3 regions of the Vibrio sp. 03_296 genome follow, and region 3 is predicted to be linked to each of the others. Evidence: predicted binding sites of a transcription regulator. Region 3 holds the regulator's gene; each other region holds the start of a gene.
The links. The regulator PurR, encoded in region 3, represses purine synthesis genes. The targets are predictions, from matches to a motif close to TNANGNAAACGTTTNCNTNA.
Positions count from the first base shown of each region.

Region 1: the regulator PurR is predicted to act here: its motif matches at 1,843-1,862, upstream of folD (bifunctional methylenetetrahydrofolate dehydrogenase/methenyltetrahydrofolate cyclohydrolase FolD).
Region 2: the regulator PurR is predicted to act here: its motif matches at 1,120-1,139, upstream of purL (phosphoribosylformylglycinamidine synthase).

Region 1 covers NZ_NPKW01000149.1:63,875-68,394, forward strand. Annotated here, with positions in the region: gene CIK04_RS20900 (GGDEF domain-containing protein) at 1-305, opposite strand, end outside; gene CIK04_RS20905 (magnesium transporter) at 443-1,078, opposite strand; tRNA gene CIK04_RS20910 (tRNA-Arg) at 1,652-1,728, opposite strand; gene folD (bifunctional methylenetetrahydrofolate dehydrogenase/methenyltetrahydrofolate cyclohydrolase FolD) at 1,931-2,788, shown strand; gene rlmA (23S rRNA (guanine(745)-N(1))-methyltransferase) at 2,897-3,721, shown strand; gene CIK04_RS20925 (ChaN family lipoprotein) at 3,816-4,520, shown strand, end outside.
Region 2 covers NZ_NPKW01000029.1:65,364-69,883, forward strand. Annotated here, with positions in the region: gene purL (phosphoribosylformylglycinamidine synthase) at 1-978, opposite strand, end outside; gene mltF (membrane-bound lytic murein transglycosylase MltF) at 1,276-2,868, shown strand; gene tadA (tRNA adenosine(34) deaminase TadA) at 3,315-3,860, opposite strand; gene CIK04_RS02415 (LysR substrate-binding domain-containing protein) at 3,897-4,520, opposite strand, start outside.
Region 3 covers NZ_NPKW01000157.1:28,451-32,970, reverse strand. Annotated here, with positions in the region: gene torR (two-component system response regulator TorR) at 1-256, opposite strand, end outside; gene torD (molecular chaperone TorD) at 492-1,139, shown strand; gene purR (HTH-type transcriptional repressor PurR) at 1,450-2,454, shown strand; cyclic di-GMP riboswitch class I at 2,652-2,740, shown strand; gene CIK04_RS21615 (TfoX/Sxy family DNA transformation protein) at 2,856-3,449, shown strand; gene CIK04_RS21610 (TVP38/TMEM64 family protein) at 3,574-4,251, shown strand; gene CIK04_RS21605 (DUF2007 domain-containing protein) at 4,265-4,520, shown strand, end outside.

The sequences.
Region 1 (4,520 bases), on a different contig from region 3:
TCCTCATTTCCCGTATCAGCGATATAAAGCAAGCTGATCACCATCATCACAACCACCGCAATGATGCCCGCCAAACGGGAACGCCGATTACCTTTAAGAAAATAGAAACCAACCAAACAGCCCAACACACCTAGGCCATCGAGCAAAATCATCGGAGGAAAAGGGACAATAAATATGTTGTAGTAGAGAAAAAAAGAAAATATTGCCGTTAAAAAAGAGAGTGCAATAAAAACAAATGAGCTCTCCCTAAAATCTTCATGCCAGCGGCTTAGATTAAGCCACTTCTCAATTACTCGAATGATCACGCGTACGTCCAGGTTGTTACATCAAGCTAAAGTAGTTAAGCCAATAATCTACTCAACTTGATGCAACATTCCTATTAACCGTGCAAAATTTGTCGAAAATTCAGAAAAAACTCAATCGTTGCACTGGTGTTTGGTCGTTAACCCGCAGCAGGCAAATCCAACAACATGCTTGCCACAGAGAAATAGATCATCACCCCAATGGCATCTGCAATGGTCGTGATTAATGGGGCACTCGCAGAGGCTGGATCAAATCGAAGTTTGCTGAGCAGAAACGGCAGCAACATGCCCACCACGGAACCAACAATCACCACAATCTGCATGGTGATCGCCACCACAAGCGCGATGTGATACCCCCCTCTCACAAAACCCAGCAGTGACACCGCACCAGCCATAGTGATACCAAGAAGAGCGGCAATGCAAAGCTCTTTACTGAGCATTTTCGCCCAATCTTTCGCCATCACTTCTCCTGTTGCTAGCGCGCGTACCATTAACGTGGCCGATTGCGAACCCGCATTACCGCCACTGTCGATAAGTAAGGGTAAGAAAAACACGAGTGCCACATGGCTTTGGATGATCTCTTCAAAATAAGCAATCCCAGCGCCTGAAAAAACGTTGCCGAAAACCAGCAGTACCAACCAGAAAACGCGTTTGCGATACATCATCGAAATAGACGCATCTTTCAAGTTAGTGTGAGTATCGATGTGCACAGCGTGGCCGCCACCAACGTTTTGTGCGTTCGCGTTATCGATTTTTTGTGTCTGTAATAGAGTCATGGTTATCTCTCCTGAGTGTCGCTCAGGACAAAGAAACCCACGCAGTCACCTCCGCCCTTTCATCGGACGAAAAGTTGTACGCATGACATGTCGTCGCTTATTGTTCTAGACGCGACAAAGCATCTAGGAAAAATCAATAAGCATATCGTTCCCGCAGCAAACGGCCGAAGGCATATATCAATAGAGAGATGGTATTAACGAGGAAAAGCAGTATTCGCTTATGCCAATGGGTATCGACTACCCAGCACAAGCTAACAATGTAGATTGGCAGGCTAGCAGAAAACCGTTGGCATTTTCGAAGGCTCGAAAAAACCATTTTGTGATATTCGACTACTCGACGAGTCCATAGGTTTCTGTTGTACCTCAATAAATGAAAAGGAAACGATGAGTGCTGCCCATCGCGCTTTAAAAACGAGCGGCATGCTATTTTTTGGACGCAGCAAAGTCAAGATGAGCAGGCCGCTTTGACACCATCGTGACATTGCTAACAAAGCCCGGACAATCCAAATAAAGGGAAAAATGACCAAAATGAAAAAGCCCCAGCACCATGAGATGTTGAGGCCTTAGAATAAATGGCACGCCCTGTAGGATTCGAACCTACGACCACATCCTTAGAAGGGACGTGCTCTATCCAGCTGAGCTAAGGGCGCGCTACAGGGACAGGATTATACGAGTTCATTTTGGTAAATCAACGGGTTTTCTTAACAAACTGAATCAAATGGCTAAAAAAAGGGCGCCCACATTAAATATGCTTAAAAACGCCCCAAAGCAAACGTTTGCGTATAGATATTTATTTGATGATTTGCGACAATACGCGCCAAGTTTTTGCCATTCGTATTCTTAAGGAAAGTCATGACTGCTCAAAATATCGATGGAACTCTCATTTCCCAAACTGTTCGATCCGAAGTCGCTGCTCGCGTAAAAGCTCGTGTAGCTGCGGGATTACGTGCGCCTGGCTTAGCCGTTGTGTTGGTTGGCGAAGATCCAGCGTCTCAAGTTTACGTTGGCAGCAAGCGTCGCGCGTGTGAAGAAGTGGGCTTTGTCTCTAAATCGTTTGATCTTCCCGCTTCTACTTCAGAAGAAGAACTCCTGGCGCTGATCGATGAGCTCAATAATGATGCTGAAATCGACGGTATTCTGGTTCAACTTCCTCTTCCAGCGGGGATCGACAGCACGCACGTTCTAGAAAGCATTCATCCAGAGAAAGATGTGGATGGTTTCCACCCATACAACGTTGGCCGCTTAGCGCAACGCATCCCTAAACTGCGTTCTTGTACACCAAAAGGCATTATTACGCTGCTTGAGCGTTACAACATCGCACTACGTGGTAAGCATGCGGTGATCGTGGGTGCATCAAACATTGTTGGCCGCCCAATGACACTCGAACTTCTGCTGGCAGGTTGTACCACAACCACCTGTCACCGCTTCACTAAAGATCTTGAAGGTCATGTTCGCCAAGCTGATGTGCTGGTGGTTGCGGTCGGTAAGCCGAATTTTATTCCTGGTGAATGGGTTAAAGAAGGCGCGATCGTGGTCGATGTCGGCATCAACCGCCTTGAATCGGGTAAGCTGATTGGTGATGTGGAATATAATAAGGCTCGTGAACGCGCCAGCTTCATTACTCCAGTACCCGGAGGTGTTGGCCCAATGACGGTGGCCAGCCTCATCGAAAACACCATGCTTGCTTGCGAGCAATACCACACCAAATAACTCCTCTTCGGCGGGGAATATCATGACCTGCCGAGACTCAAACTGGTTAAAACAGGCGGTTCCTGTTAGACTTTGCCGCCTGTTTCATCGCCCCTTTTTGAGGTCTTCATGGCGTATCAATGCCCCTTGTGTCACCTTGCGTTAGAGCAAGCAGAGCGCACGTTCAAATGTTCCAACAATCATCAATTTGACCTAGCCAAAGAAGGTTACGTTAACTTGATGCCTGCTCATCACAAACGTTCGAAAGATCCTGGTGACAACAAAGAGATGATGCAGGCTCGCCGCCGCTTCCTCGAAGGCGACCATTACGACCCAATGCGTCAAAAAGTGGCGCAACTTTGCCGCCAATACCTGCAAGGTACGCCGCACCGCCTACTTGATATTGGTTGTGGTGAAGGTTACTACACCGATGAAGTCGCTAAAACCTTGGTCGCGCAGCACCCAGAAGCCAAAACGTTTGGCTTGGACATTTCCAAAATCGCTGTTCGTTTCGCGGCAAAACGCTACCCTAACGTTAAGTTTTGTGTCGCTTCAAGCCATCGACTTCCTTTTGCAGACGAAGCGTTGGACGGCATCTTACGCATCTACGCACCATGTAAAGCCGAAGAGCTGGCGCGATGCATTGCTGAGAATGGCGTTGTGATCACCGTGACGCCTGCAGGCCGCCACTTGCTGCAATTGAAAGAGAAGATTTACACCGAGCTCAAACTGCATAGCGAAGAGCCAGAGCAAATTGATGGATTTACGCTAGAACACCAAGAGAAACTCAATTACGTAATGGACTTAGCAGGCCAAGATGCGTTTGATTTACTGCAAATGACCCCATTTGCTTGGAAAGCCAGCGATGCTCTTCGTGACGAGCTAAAGTCCGCTACACTGTTCCAGTGTGAGGCCGATTTCATGTTGCGCGTTTACCGCAAAACGGCAAAATAACCAGACAAATCAATAAAGAGAATTATTCTCATTATTATTGAAGTTCTAGACCGCCTCCATTACACTCTGCGACGTTTTTAATGGAGGCAGTATTATGCGATCAACTATTTCTCTTCTTCTGGCGTCAATGATGCTGAGCGGCTGCGCTAGCCAAGCGCTCACAAGCGCTCCCCTAAGCTTCTACGACTATCAGCTTTACTCGCCAGAAGGCACTGCCCTTTCACTGCAGCAATTACCTCAATCGGTTCAAGATGCGGATGTCATTTTAATTGGCGAATGGCACACGCATTCGGGTGTTCATCGCTTCCAAACCGACCTGCTTAAAACGCTCAGCGCGCAACACCGCGTCGCTCTGTCTATGGAACAATTTACCCGCGATAAACAAACCATCGTGAATCAATATTTGGCGGGTGAGATTGGTGAGCAAGTGCTTATCCAACAAGGCAATGCGTGGCCAAACTACGAAAGTGATTACCGACCTTTGATTGAACTGGCCAAATCCAAACAGATGGATGTGATTGCCGCGAATGCACCGAAAAGCACCGTACGTTGCATTGGCCGCCAAGGTTTGGCTTACCTCGATAAGCTAACCCAAGAAGAGCGTGGCTTTTTGGCGAGTGAGATCAACACCGGTGAAAGCGAATACAAAAGCAAGTTCATGGCGTCGATGCACCACGGCAAACCAGAGCAAACCGAAAAACAGTTTGCTGCACAAGTGACTTGGGACGAAACCATGGCGGAATCTATCGTCAACTACCATCAGCAAAAACCCAACACGCAAGTTATCCATGTCGCAGGA
Region 2 (4,520 bases), on a different contig from region 3:
GCCGCCAATACCGGTTGCGCCTTCGTCACGAATTTCACCACCAGAACCGGTGGAAGCACCTGGCCATGGTGAGATTGCGGTTGGGTGGTTGTGCGTCTCTACCTTCATCAAGATGTGCGCATCTTCGTGATGGTAGTTGTATTGACGCGTTTCTGGATCAGGGAAGAAACGACCGACTTTTGAACCCGTCATTACCGCTGCGTTATCTTTGTAAGCAGACAGCACGTGATCTGGCGTTGTTTCAAAGGTATTTTTGATCATCTTAAACAGCGATTTTGGCTGTTCCACACCATCGATCGTCCAATCGGCGTTAAAGATCTTGTGACGACAATGCTCAGAGTTAGCCTGAGCAAACATCATAAGTTCGATGTCATTTGGATTACGGCCAAGCTTAGTAAAGTTCTCCACCAAGTAATCAATTTCATCTTCTGCCAGCGCTAGGCCAAGTGAAACGTTTGCTTCTTCAAGCGCGAGACGACCTCCAGAAAGGATATCCACCTGAGTCATTGGTGCAGGCTGTGCAACGCTGAACAATGCCGCTGCTGCTTCTAAATCACCAAATACTGCTTCCATCATGCGGTCATGAATAATGCTTTTTACGATGTCGATTTGTGCGCTAGAAAGCTCTGATGACGACTCAACGTAGTACGCCGCGCCGCGCTCTAAACGCTTCACCGCGTTAAGACCACAGTTTTGTGCAATGTCTGTCGCTTTTGATGACCAAGGAGAGATGGTGCCAGGACGAGGAGTGACCAGCAATAAGAGACCTTGAGGCTCGTGCTCTTCGATAGTTGGGCCGTAAGTAAGAAGTTTCTCTAACTTTTCTAGCGCTTCTGCGTCTAACTCAGAGGTCAGATCCGCAAAGTGCATGAACTCGGCATAAATGCCCGTTACAGGCAGATCTTGTTCACGACAAAGTTCCAGTAGTTTATTAACTCGAAACTCAGAAAGAGCTGGGGAGCCACGCAAAATTCTCATGTGCTTAGGTCTCTTATGCAATTGATTAAGGTGATATTGGAATAAATTCAGTGGGTTATACTGTTTTACTTCGAACTTATGCCGATTGCACCTCTCTGTTGCGGGCGCATTATATAGCAATTGTTTTTGTGATGTAACACCAAAAGCAACCGTTTGCGTCACTTTTTTTGTCAAATTTGAAATACAACCAAAATGTCGTCACTAAGAAAAGGTGTACAATTTTGCCTATCGCTTTTTCTTTGCCTACCTTGCCCGCTTTGATATAAAGAGACGAATCGATTTTTGAGAGCAGACTTGATGCCAATATTTAATCTTCACCAACTACGTAACTTTCTGTTTATTATCGCGACAACGCTGTTTTTATCAGCGTGTCAGATTGAATCAAAGCCCACTAGCGAACTTGATCAGATCAAACAGAGAGGTGTACTCCGTGTCGGTACTCTCAATAATCAACTCTCTTATTACATCGGTCCTGATGGACAAACCGGTTTAGATTACGAACTCGCTCGTCAGTTTGCCGATGAACTTGGCGTCAAACTTGAAGTGAAAGTGGCTTTTCGCCAAGCCGAGTTGTTCCCCATGCTCAAACGCGGAGACATCGACCTGATCGCCACTGGCCTCAACCAGACCCCAAGAGCGATTAAACAATTTCGCCCCGGGCCAAGTTATTATTACGTCAGTCAAGTCGTGGTGTACAAAAATGGTGCCCTACGCCCACGTAACTTAAAACAGTTAGTCGAATACCAAAACGCCAAAACCACCTCAGAAGATGAAGACGAAACCAGTAACAATGCGGCTGCCAACACTCTGCAAGTGGTGAAACAATCACAAAATGTGACGTTGTTGAAATCGCTACAAAACGATTACCCAGAGCTGCAATTTACCACCGTCTCTGATGCCGATAATTACGATTTGCTTCGCCGCGTCTCAACTGGGGAGCTGAGATTTGCCATCAGCGATTCTATCGAATTATCACTGGCTCAACGTCTCTACCCCGATTTAGCCACCGCATTTGAAGTCACCGAAGACCAACCTGTTTCTTGGTTTGTTCGCCGTTCACCGGATGAATCTTTGTATGCGCTGATGATTGAGTTTTTCGGCAACATTAGTCAATCTGGCGAACTTGCACGCCTAGAAGAAAAATACATTGGCCACATTGGCAGCTTCGATTATGTGGATACGCGCGCCTTTATCCGTGCGTTGGACAATAAATTACCCAAATGGGCTCCTTTATTTGAGCAATATTCTGCAGAATTTGACTGGCGCTTAATTGCCGCTCTGGCGTACCAAGAATCACATTGGAATCCCCTCGCGAAATCGCCGACCGGTGTGCGCGGTATGATGATGCTGACGTTGCCGACTGCGCAAAGTGTTGGCGTAAAAAACCGCTTAGACCCAGAGCAGTCTATCCGCGGTGGCGTTGAATATCTGCGTCGTATTGTCGCTCGTGTACCTGAGTCGATCCCTCAACATGAGAAAATCTGGTTTGCTTTAGCATCCTACAACGTTGGCTTTGGTCATATGATGGATGCACGCCGCTTAACCAAACGACAAGGTGGCAATCCAGATTCTTGGGGAGATGTGAAAGAGAGACTGCCGCTATTAAGACAGAAGAAGTATTTCAGCCAAACTCGCTACGGTTATGCTCGTGGAGACGAGGCGAAAAATTACGTTGAGAATATCCGCCGCTACTACCAAAGCATCATTGGTCATGTGGGACAAAACTCTCTGATTGCGAGCGATCAAGAGGGTGAAATTCAAGTGATCCCGCCACTCGAAAATAGTGAGTTAGTGGCGGCTGCTAGTGACATTGACGCAGCAGAAAACGAAGCTCTGTCGCCAGATGTCACCGTCAGCCAAGCGACACTCACCACAGAAGTCCAACCTTAAGAGCAGAAGTGGAGCGATTTTTGTAAAAGTCGATTGCTTTTTATCGACAACTTTATCTAAAATCGCTCTTCTGAATTAAGCTAAGCAGACCACTTCGGTCGATCTAAATCTTAGCGTCACTTTCCAAGCGTCAAGCTTGTACTGAAAGAGTTCATATTTAACCACCCCAAAAACTTCTCTTAAAGCCAAGGCTCTAAAGAATGCGGAGACGTTATCGTCGTCGTTAAGGGGATTATTTATCGTCAGTAGGAGGTCGTTGTGTTAAGACGTCGCGTCCAATCCAAACGCCTGAACAAAACTGTAGCGGCTAACCGACGTAAACGTAAGTTAGCGAATACAAAAAGAAAAATTAGCGCTCGCAATCGCATTTTTGTGCACCTTGTGAACCACGCTTAATGGATGAGTAAACATCTGCACCATAAAAAGCAGATGTTTGCTACTGCCCTCTACTTTTCTTCCACGTCCACATCATCATGATCACTTTGAGCCTGCTGTTCCTTCTTCAACGCCTTGATCTCTTTACGACGGCGCTTAAAAAAGGCCTGCAACTGCTCACGACATTCCGACTCTAACAATCCTTTTTCGATGGTTGCGTAATGATACGCCGCTTGACTAGAAAATAGATCGAGTACCGTCCCTGCCGCACCCGCTTTTAAATCAGGAGCGCCAAAGACAATGCGTTTCACACGGCTATGCAGCAGTGCGCCAGCACACATTGGGCAAGGCTCTAAGGTGACGTACAATGTGGTGTCGAGCAGACGATAGTTACCCATACTCTGCCCAGCCTGACGTAAGGTCTGTATTTCTGCATGGGCCGTCGCATCATGTTGACCTATCGATTGATTCCATCCTTCAGCAATCACCTCGCCATCTTTGACCAGTACCGCGCCAACAGGCACTTCCCCTTCACTTTCGGCAATCGCGGCAAGCTCAATGGCTCTGCGCATAAAAACTTCATCTTGAAGTGAAAAAGGTTGATGTGTCTCTGCCATGTTTACCTCTATCGTCTGGGTTGTGGATTATAGCGGTTATGCGGCTGCAGATAAATGTTGTGCCAGATGATCCACCAGTAAACGAACTTTCGGCGATAAATGTCGATTGTGTGGATACAGCGCCCAAACCCCTTCACGATCATCACGAAAATGCGCCAGCACTTCGATAAGTCGCCCTGCGCGCAAGTGCTCATCAACGTAGTAATCCGGTAATTGAACCAAACCAATCCCTTTCAGAGCAGCATCCAATAACACAACACCACTAGAGCAACGAATACGCCCATTCACCTTAATGGAGCGACCTTGATGACTCTCTTTAAAACGCCAATGATCATGGGTACCGACCAGGCAGTTGTGTGACGACAAATCCGATAACGTATGAGGCATGCCATGCTGTTCAAAATATTCCAGCGTTGCACAAACATGCAGATGACGATCGCTCAGTCGACGCGCCATGGAACTAGAATCTTCAAGCTGGCCCAGCCGAACCGCGATATCCACACCCTGCTCAATCAAGTCGAGCTTTTGGTTGGTGAGTACTAACTCCAAATCGATTCTGGGGTAACGAATCAGAAAGTCATTCAGCAACGGCGCAATCTTTTGTTCACCATAAGTGACCGGGGCGGTAATTCTTAGTTTCCCTTGTGGAGTCTGCTGCAT
Region 3 (4,520 bases):
TGCTATCCGTGCGTCCGGTTACCAAAATAATGCCAATGTCCGATTGGCTGCGTAGTTCACGGGTCAGCATCAAGCCGTCTTCACCTGGTAAGTTAATGTCTAACATCACCAAATCAACGCAGCTATTTTGCAAAATATGACGCATCTCGGCACCACTTTCCGCTTCACTTACTGTGTAACCTTCTTTTTGAAAATAACCCGCAAGTTTACTGCGAGTCACTACATCATCTTCTACGACTAATACGTGATAGCTCATTTACACCACTTCATGTCATTTCTGTCTACACGGGCAGACATTCTATTCATAACTAGTAACATTTCTAGTCATACTTCGTTTGAAATGCAAGTATCTTGATTTTTATTGATTCAAAACAAGCTTAATATCAGACCATTAACAAGCTCAAATATATTTATATTTTTCTTAACAATAGGCGTTATTGTTATTCATTTTTTTTGGTTACACTTATAGGAGATTGATTTAGGAGCGATAAATGATGCAAGAGATAAAAGCCTTTAATGAAAAACGTGCGGAAATATATTGGTGGCTTTCCAGCTTATTTGCCAAAGAACTGACTCAGGAAGAACTCGATAAATATCAAAGCATGGAAATTAGAGCGTTTTTAACGGGATTGGCTGAAAACGATGCTCTGCGACCATCCGTTAACGCCTTTGTCGACGCACTCAATCGTCTTGTTGACCGTCAAGATGCGCAATTGGAATTAGCGGCAGATTTTTGTGACCTATTTTTGAAAACCGCAAAACATGGCGCGCTGCCATACGCATCAATTTACCTTACAAAAGATGGCCTACTCAATGGCGAGCCGGCACAAAAAATGGATGCTTGGCTAAAAAAACATGGTGTGCAGGTCAATCAACAACTAAATGAACCGGCCGATCACTTAGCGATCATGCTCGACTTTCTTGGCAACCTCATCATTCGCTCAAATGAGTTTGAACAAGATCGCCACATGGAAGATGCTTTCATCGAGCAAAACACATTTATTCAAGAAATGTTGCTCTCTTGGTTACCTACCTTCTCTCAACGAGCAGCACAATATGATGAGTTTGGCTTCTATAACAGCGCAATAAAACTACTTGTTGCGTTTTGTATGCTGGACAGCGACTATTTAGTTGGATAATAATTACGCCCTTATCAATAGAGCAAACACTCGGTTACACTTTAACCACTAAAGTGTGAACACGGATACACATTTCGCTGTTTGAGTAGGTTGCCACTCTTGCCGTCTCAGTCTAAAATTGAGACCGCAATCGATAAAATATGATTTTAATGCAAACCGCTGAAATACAGCGGTTTTTGTGTTTATTTAAAGCTAAGCTGCTGCTTTTCTAGTGTGTCTTCCTTACAAAGCGAATTCGGAGAAAGGTAGCAAACTGTGTTGCAACAAAGAATCGTAGATTCAAAATGCAACCTTAGACAGGACAATACCTATGGCCACAATTAAAGATGTCGCGCGTCTCGCTGGAGTATCCACGACCACAGTGTCGCACGTAATCAACAAAACGCGTTTTGTTGCAGAAGCCACTCAAGAAAAAGTCATGAAAGCGGTTGACGAGCTCAACTACGCGCCTAGCGCAGTAGCGCGTAGCCTAAAGTGCAACACCACTCGTACTATTGGTATGCTGGTCACTCAATCTACCAATTTGTTCTTTTCTGAAGTGATTGATGGCGTAGAAAGCTACTGTTACCGCCAAGGTTATACGCTAATTCTTTGTAATACGGGCGGTATCTACGAGAAGCAACGTGATTACATTCGTATGCTTGCGGAAAAACGCGTAGATGGCATTTTGGTGATGTGTTCAGACCTCACTGAAGAACTACGCGAAATGCTTGATAAGCATGCAGATATTCCTAAAGTGATTATGGACTGGGGTCCAATCAGCTCACAAGCCGATAAAATTATCGATAACTCAGAGGAAGGTGGCTACTTGGCCACTAAGTACTTGATTGAAAATGGTCATACAAAAATTGCGTGTTTAAGTGGTCACTTTGAAAAAGCCGCGTGCCAAGAGCGCATCCAAGGCTTTAAACGCGCGATGAAGGAAGCTAATATTGCCGTTAACAACGAGTGGATCCTTGAAGGAAACTTTGAATGTGATACGGCTGTGATGGCTGCTGACAAGATCGCGTCGTGGCAAGATCGCCCAACGGCGGTCTTCTGCTTCAACGACACCATGGCACTGGGTTTGATGAGCCGCCTTCAACAGTCAGGCCTTCGCATTCCTGAAGACATCTCTGTGATCGGCTACGATAATATTGAGTTGGCGGAATACTTCTCACCACCGCTAACAACCATCCACCAGCCAAAACGCCGTGTTGGTAAAAATGCATTTGAGATCCTTCTCGAACGTATTAAGGACAAAGAGCATGACAAACGCGTGTTTGAAATGCATCCCGAGTTAGTGGTTCGTGATACCGTTAAAAAAATCAATTAGTTAAGACTAATATTCTAAAGCATCCAAATCTGGATGCTTTTTTTTTCATTCTTAGTAAGTGATTTGTTAAGTCAAATTCTGTTAAGTTCTTAAAAACGAGCATTCATTCACTTAACTGCAACTATTATCTGAACCAATGTCACATTTTTTATTTGAAAATGTGATGTTACTCCAATAGAAATCGTATCCTTCTAGTGTCACGCACAGGGCAAACCATTTGAAAAAGTGGGACGCAAAGCCTCCGGCCTAAACCAGACGTTTTTTGGTAGGTAGCGGGGTTACCGATGGCAAAAATGCATAACAACAAGTTTACCCATTAATGACATTGTATTTGCATTGGTTTGCTAATCTCTCGGACCTGATTTGGTGGCGTAATAGTAATTACACCGAGATAACACATCATGGATAAACCGATACTCAAAGATTCAATGAAGCTTTTTGAGCAACTTGGTGCGATAAAATCTCGCTCAATGTTTGGCGGATTCGGCCTTTTTGCAGATGAGACCATGTTCGCACTTGTGGTGAAAGACCAGCTTCATATTCGCGCAGATCAAAAATCAACATTACTTTTTGAAAAGCAAGGGCTCAAACCATACGTTTATACTAAGCGTGGGTTTCCTGTTGTCACTAAGTACTACGCGATTTCAGACGCGCTATGGCAAGACCAAAATGCACTACTCGCTTTAGCCAAACGTGCATTGGCCAGTGCTAATAATGATAAACAACTGCAAGCAACAGCAAAACCTGAACGATTAAAAGACCTACCTAACCTGCGTTTAGCCACCGAACGAATGCTTAAAAAGGCGGGAATTGAAACAGTCGAGCAGTTGGAGTCTCAAGGCGCGGTTCGTGCGTACGAAGCGATTAAAAACACCCACAGTGGTGCCGTGAGCTTAGAGCTGCTTTGGGCGTTAGAGGGAGCCATCAATGGTACGCACTGGAGTGTGATTCCTCAGCAACGTCGAGACGAATTAGTGAATAAATTGTCTTTGTAGGCAAGCACGTTTATTATTTCTTATAGATTAAAACCACATCAAAATGATGTGGTTTTTTTATATCGTTTGAAAGATTTTCTGTCTCAATCAGGTCTGATAACCAAGCTATCTGGAGAAAAATTGAATGAACAAAAAACTCGTATTCGGAATCTTGCTTATCGCGACCATTATTTTATTGGCGGTTAATTTTAGTCAATACCTCACACTCGACAACGCTAAAGCACAACAACTTGCCCTGAACAGTTTTATTGAAGAAAAATTTCTGTTTGCTTCAATAAGCTATTTTGTCATTTACGTTGGTCTTACCGCCTTTTCAGTTCCTGGAGCTACCGTCGTCACGCTATTAGGCGCTGCTCTGTTTGGTTTTTGGTATAGCCTACTTCTTGTCTCGTTTGCCAGCACCATTGGGGCAACCATCGCATTTTTGAGTAGTCGCTACCTGCTAAAAGATTGGGTGCAGGCACGTTTTGGAGACAAACTTAGCGCGATCAACCAAGGCGTTGAAAAGGATGGCGCCTTTTATCTATTTTCATTACGCTTGATCCCTGTCTTCCCATTTTTCCTGATTAATTTGCTAATGGGTTTAACACCAATTTCCATTGGTCGTTACTATCTTACTAGCCAGATAGGCATGCTACCTGGTACGGCTGTCTACCTAAATGCGGGGACACAATTGGCCGACATCAACTCGTTGTCGGGGATACTTTCACCGACAGTATTAGCCTCATTTGCGTTATTGGGTGTCTTTCCTATCGCTGTAAAATGGATCATGAGTAAATTTAGACCTCAACTCTCTTCATAAAAGGAATTCACTTATGAAGATATTCACCGCCAACACGCCTATAGAAGCGCATATCGTGTGCCAATTACTGATGAATGAAGCGGTACAATGTGAGGTTCGAGGTGAGGGTTTATTTGGCTTGAGAGGTGAGTTACCAGCAACTGAGGATACCAATCCATACATTTGGCTATTGGAACCTGAGAAAGTCGATTTTGCTAAAGCGATATTAGCCAGCTATCGTGAGCAGCAAGTAGCGCATCAAAATTGGCTATGCCCACAGTGCGGAGAAG